2 regions of the Sphingobacterium anhuiense genome follow, and region 2 is predicted to be linked to the other one. Evidence: riboswitches for the same ligand, from Rfam matches in the RefSeq annotation. Region 2 holds a riboswitch; the other holds the start of a gene.
The links. Region 2 has a riboswitch for S-adenosylmethionine ahead of metE (5-methyltetrahydropteroyltriglutamate--homocysteine S-methyltransferase). Riboswitches for the same ligand answer to the same signal wherever they lie in the genome.
Positions count from the first base shown of each region.

Region 1: another riboswitch for S-adenosylmethionine. It lies ahead of ACFS6I_RS24205 (hypothetical protein); the one in region 2 lies ahead of metE (5-methyltetrahydropteroyltriglutamate--homocysteine S-methyltransferase).

Region 1 is NZ_JBHUPE010000020.1:225,024-228,211, forward strand. Features, by position in the region: gene ACFS6I_RS24195 (hypothetical protein) at 1-345, opposite strand, end outside; gene ACFS6I_RS24200 (class I SAM-dependent methyltransferase) at 708-1,442, shown strand; SAM-I-IV-variant riboswitch at 1,531-1,624, shown strand; gene ACFS6I_RS24205 (hypothetical protein) at 1,660-1,923, shown strand; gene ACFS6I_RS24210 (S9 family peptidase) at 2,255-3,188, shown strand, end outside.
Region 2 is NZ_JBHUPE010000002.1:54,291-57,478, reverse strand. Features, by position in the region: gene metE (5-methyltetrahydropteroyltriglutamate--homocysteine S-methyltransferase) at 1-1,413, opposite strand, end outside; SAM riboswitch class I at 1,571-1,675, opposite strand; gene ACFS6I_RS03465 (phosphatase PAP2 family protein) at 1,751-2,518, opposite strand; gene ACFS6I_RS03460 (response regulator transcription factor) at 2,581-3,188, opposite strand, start outside.

The DNA.
Region 1 (3,188 bases), on a different contig from region 2:
ACCAGTCAATACTCGTTCTTGCTCATTGTTTTTATAAACTTTTCCACTAAAAGAAAAAGATAATCGACCGCCTGCTTTTTCATATTTAAAATCCGCGATTTGAAAAGATTTCTCTGGCTGAAGATGTGGAGCAAAATAGTTACCATCAGCTGAAGAATTTTGTTTGAAATACTGAACCTTGGCTAATGCTCCATTAGAAAGTAAAGTTAATTTCAATTGTGAATAAGTACCATCAGACTCCTTTACGCTCGTAATAAGATTGATCTGTCCACAATTGTCCAAATTATAGTCGTACTTCACTTTTCCTCTGACAGGATGATTATTGTCAGAAAACACGATACTCATGTTTGATAGGGGATTAATTTCTTCTGATTTCTTGCAACTAACAATAAGCAGTGGGCAAAAAAATAGCAATAAAAGCAGATATTTCTTCATTAAATCAATATTAGTTTCATTAAAATATTAAAACATTTATGTATAATGTATTTTACAATTTAAAAATAACCAAAAATTAATTCAATATCAAATTTAATTTTCCTAATGAAGAGATAATATATTAATAACACTGTAACTTACTAAAGGTTTATCCACCCCTTTTGATGGCTGGATCGTCAAGCATGCTTTTATGTCTCGTTCAGCCAATTCAGTTTTGATAAAAATAATATTGGCAGTAAATTTGAAATTACCTTGAAACGGCGAATAATAAAATGAAACAAAACAAATATGATGATCCTAGCTTCTTTGAAAGCTATGGAAAGATGCAACGTTCTATAGATGGTTTAAATGCTGCTGGAGAATGGCATGTTTTACAGAAAATGTTACCTGATTTCCAGAATAAGAAAGTGCTTGATCTAGGTTGCGGATATGGATGGCACTGCATTTATGCTAAGCAAAAAGGGGCTAAAAATGTAATTGGAATTGACTTATCTCAAAAAATGATTGATAAAGCAAAAGAGCTTTCCAAAAACCTTGAAATTGAATATAAAAAAATGGCCATCGAGGATATTAATTTTGACCATGAAGAATTTGATGTCGTTATTAGTTCACTTGCATTCCATTACCTAAAAGATTTGAGAAGTGTTTTTCTGAAAATAAATCAAATTCTTAAAAAAGGAGGAAGTTTTGTCTTTTCAATGGAACATCCCGCTTTTACTTCAAGAGCTGAACAAGATTGGTTTAAGGATGAAAATGGAAATCGTCTGCATTGGCCGATTGACAATTATCAGGAAGAAGGCCAAAGAAAAACTAAATTTCTTGGACACGAAGTAACTAAATACCATCGAAATCTAGAAACTATCATCAATACGGTTATTAAATCTAATTTTGATATTCAAGAAATATCGGAACCCAAACCTTCAGAGGAAGTTTTAAAAATTTATCCGGAAATGCAAGACGAGATGAGAAGGCCAATATTTATTATAATTTCCGCTATAAAGAAATAATAATCTGATCGACATCATTCATAAAATTCTCATCATGAATTAATTATTTTAAAATAAATTTTGAAACAAAATAAAATCTACTAACTTTGTAGAGTATTCAGAATTGCACGTTGCAATACCAACCGAGTTACATAACCGCGGTGGTAAATTAATATGGGTTTCGACCAAAAATATCTGGATACAGTTTATGGTTTAATCCTTTAAATTTTTAAATTGTATGTCAACACCAAATCTTTATCAACATTTACTGGAAAAATTCAGTTATTATTCAATCAACGAACTGATACAGCTCAACAATGATACGGTATCGGAAAAAGGTTGGGGTTCTTCCAAATCTACATTCCGCACTGCGCTCATAAGCACTTTTTCTAAAAGAGGGCTAGATCTTTCCAACATCATTTCTAGAGAAGATGGTTTTACTTCCGTAAAGTATGTCGCAGTAAGATTAGAGGAAAATACGCTTATCCCGATTCTCCAATAAGAGCAAAGACAGCTTTAAAATTGCGTATTCACTCAGCGCTAAAAAGGTTAAATAGCCCTTCCTTTTTGAGCACTGAGTGAAGCTTTTTTTATCCAGCTAATTATGTATAACTTTCAGTTACTAATATCAATGCTATGCCGCTTTATGCTTTTTTTTTAATGCGTTAAAATAGTATTTCATAATTTCACCAATTTCCTTCAATAGCTTAACACAAAGTGATATCGCATCATTCTGAACAATTCCTTCACCTTGTTTTCTTTCTCTAATACTTTATTTAATATGTTAAATGATCGTAGATTTTGTATCTTGCCTGTTCATATTCGTATTCTTTATGAAAAAAAAATCTTTAATAACGCTTTCCATTTTATTATGCGCTTCGGCATCAATAGCTCAGGAAAACAAAGAAACCAAAATGGTTCTTAATATGGAAAACACCGCAAAAGCACCATTAGATCCGCAGACACTTTGGAAATTAGGCCGTGTTTCTGGAGAAGGAATTTCAACAGATGGAAAAACTTTAGTATATGGTGTCTCTAATTATGCTATAGAAACAAACAGTTCGGAAAAAAACCTTTACACATTATCATTAGAAACAGGTAACACAGCTCCTCTAACAAGTGAAAAGGGCGGTGAGTCTGTCGTACAGATTACAGAAAATGGCGATATCATTTACTTGTTCAAAGGGCAACTTTGGAAAAAGAATAGATATAAAGGTGAAGCTATACAACTGACACATAGCGAAACTGATCTAGAAAATGTAAAGCTATCTCCAAATGGTCAATATATTTTATTTAGCAAAGCAGTTTTAATCAAAAAATATCACAGTACCGACAAATATCCTGATTTACCAAAATCTGACGCTTATGTTTTTGACAACCTTGACTACCGTCATTGGGACACGTTCAATAATGGAAAATTCAATCATCCATTTGTAGCCAGCTATAACAACGGTAAGATTGGCGAAGCAATTGATTTATTGCAGGATGAGCCTTTCTATAGTCCTCAAATGCCATTTGGCGGTTCTGAAGATTTTGAATGGACACCAGATAGTAAAGCTGTGCTATATGTCAGTAAAAAAAGGTTTGGAACAGAGTATGCCGTGAGTACAAATACGGATATCTACCGCTATGATCTTACTTCTAAGCAAACAACAAATCTGACTGAGGGTATGAATGGCTATGATACCAACCCGACTTACAGTCCAGATGGAACTAAGTTAACTTGGCTAAGTATGAAAAAAGATGGTTACGAAGCCGATAAAAATG
Region 2 (3,188 bases):
TTCTTGAGAAATTGCGCCTTTTTTCAAATCAGCTCTCCATTTACGAACATCTTTAGTTTGTGGGAATGAACCAATTGTCGTTGTTGGAAATGCTGGAAGATTAAATTTCGCTTGTTGTGCTTCTTTACGAGCTAAGAAAGTAGATGTACGTTTAGCATCATCATCAGTGATATTCGCTGTACGTTCTTTAACTTCAGGCTTGTGGATTAAAGAAGATGTACGACGGTCTTCCGCAGCAGCCTTATTGGCCTCGAAACGCTCAGCGGTTTTTGCATCGACTTCGCCTTCAGCTAAGATCGCTAAATCTTTTACCTCTGCTAATTTTTGCTTAGCAAATGCCAACCAATTTTTAACTTCTTTAGGCAATGACTCTTCATTATCTTCATTGTCTAAATCGAAAGGTACATGTAATAATGAACTCGAAGGTCCTACTAATACACGGTCTTTGCCTAAAGCATCAACAGCTTTTTTGATTTGTGCTAAAGATTTTACGTAATCATTTTTCCAAATGTTGCGACCTTCAACTACACCCAAGGAAAGTGTTAATGAAGCCGGAACTTTGGCTAATATAGTGTCGAGTTGGTTTTCACCTCTTACTAAATCAACATGAACTGCGTAAACTGGTAAGTTTAGAGCTGTTTCTTCGTTGTCACGTAAAGCCTCGAAATAAGTCGTTACAATAATTTTGATGTCTTGAGCAGTAGCAGCTAATTTAGTGAATACACGAGTGTATAGCGCACGTGTTGCATCATCAATATCTAAAGCTAAAAATGGCTCATCAATTTGTACATATTTTGCACCAGCGGTAGCCAATTTAGTTAAGATTTCTTCATATACTGGAACCAACTTATCGATTAAATCGATACGGTTGAAACCAGATTCTTTTTCTTTACCTAATAATAAGTATGAGATCGGGCCAATTAACACAGGCTTAGTTTCGATACCTAAAGATTTTGCTTCATTATATTCATTTAAGAATTTCTCTGAAGTCAATTTGAATTCTTGATTTTTCACGAATTCAGGTACGATGTAATGGTAGTTGGTATCAAACCATTTTGTCATTTCCATTGCGGTTACGTCAACGCCATCTTGTTGGAAACCACGCGCCATTGCAAAGTAAAGGTCCAAATTGTATCCTTTATCTTCGTTATTTAAAAGTGATTGGTATTGTGCAGGGATTGCACCTACAGTTAATGTCAAGTCTAAAACTTGGTCATAAAATGAAAAATCATTGGAAGGAATCAAATCGATGCCAGCATCTTTTTGAGTTTTCCAGTTGCCTTCACGGATTTTCAGTCCAGCCTGCAATAATTCTTGCGCGCTGATTTTTTTAGCCCAATATGCTTCATTGGCCTTTTTCAACTCGCGGAAGGCACCTACACGTGGGTAACCTAAGTTGTTCGTTAGTAACATAAATATAAAATTATTTTATTTGTTCAACCTTAACGAAGCAAGAAATTAGACGGATTTTTTTTTATTTGAAATAAAAAACGATCAAAAATTCTTGAATCTATTTACTAAATTTTTTGATTGCTTTTAGAGAGGAGGGCACAAGATATATTTTGTGTCTAGCTTATCATTCCCACTTTTTGATGGGGTAGAATGTAGCACCTTGTCAATCGACAGGTTGCTAAGGCTTCATTGGGTCTATTCCCTCTGCCTTTCTCTATAAGCGCTGTAAATATCGGAATTAGTTTTATAAAAACAAATATTTTGTAACTTTTATATAAAAATGACAATAAACTAAGGTTTAAAATTGGAAATTAGCAGACAAACCAATTTGTTTTCCATTGTAAAACGGTGTTGCCATCGTTAGGTAACTTGTTTTTTTTGATTGTAAGTGTTTATCAAATAATGGTAATAGCCAGTATGCAATTTTTGTTCCCATAATACCAATACCAGCTCCCATGGCGACGTCAGAAAACCAATGTTTATGATTATACATTCTCAGGTAACCTGTTCCCGCCGCAATTGTATAGCCTGCAATACCATACCAAATGGATTGATCTTTATATTCTTGCCATAGAATTTCTGCACCAGTAAAAGGTACAGCAGTATGTCCTGAAGGAAAAGATTCTTGATCTGCGCGATCAGGTCTCCAAGTAGGTGTCGTTTTTTTTATGGTATATACTGCTGATAAGGTGATTGCATGGGCAATCGAACTTACCACTAAGCGTTGTTTTAAATTGTGCTTACTTGGTATTCCGAGTAAGTCAAGCCCAAAGACAGCGGCAGAAGGAATGAAAACACTAACATTATCAAGTTTAAAAGTTTTGGACGGATCATTATTAATTGAATTGTTTATTTGTTGATCCTTATGTTTGAGGTATGGGTTATTTAATGAGATTACTCCGTAAGTCATTAAAGCCGCAGGAACTATTAATTGCTTATAATTTATTAGCTTAGCATTGGTTTCAAAATCTTGATTATCATTTTGTAAAGTATCTTTTTGCGCATAAAGCGATGTAGAAGAGCAAAAGATTGAAAGGATTAAAAAAAATGGAATTGATAGTTTCATTGTTGCAAGATAAACAAAAAGAGATGTTTTTAACATCTCTTTATTATTCTAGTAATTGTGTATTAGCTAACCAATAATTTATAGCCTTTTCCATGTACATTGACAATTTCAACTTTGGGATCATCTCGTAGGTATTTTCTCAATTTGCTTAAGAAAACGTCCATACTCCGGCCTGTAAAGTAATTGTCATCATGCCAAATTTTTAAAAGGGCTTCTTCTCGAGTCAGTACATCATTCTTTTTTAGACAAAGTAGACGTAATAATTCCGCTTCTTTCGTTGATAGTTTTTGTTGCACACCTTTATGCGCAATTTGTTGACTTGTATAATCGAAGAAGTACTCTCCAATCTCAAATTTATCGCTTACAACCTGATCATCTTTCTCTCTTACAACACGCTTAAGCAATGCATTTATGCGAAGGAGTAATTCTTCCACTCGAAATGGTTTTGTGATATAATCATCGCCACCAAGTTCAAATGCTTCTGTTTTATCTTCCATCATACCTTTTGCAGTAGCAAATATGATGGGGGTTGTTGTATTTATTTTCCTGATTTCTCGGCCTACTGTAAAGCCATCTTTCTTGGGCATCATGACGTCTAAAATGCAAAGATCATAACTGCTCTTGCGAAATTGATTGACAGCTTCTTCACCATCTGTACATAAGGTGACAT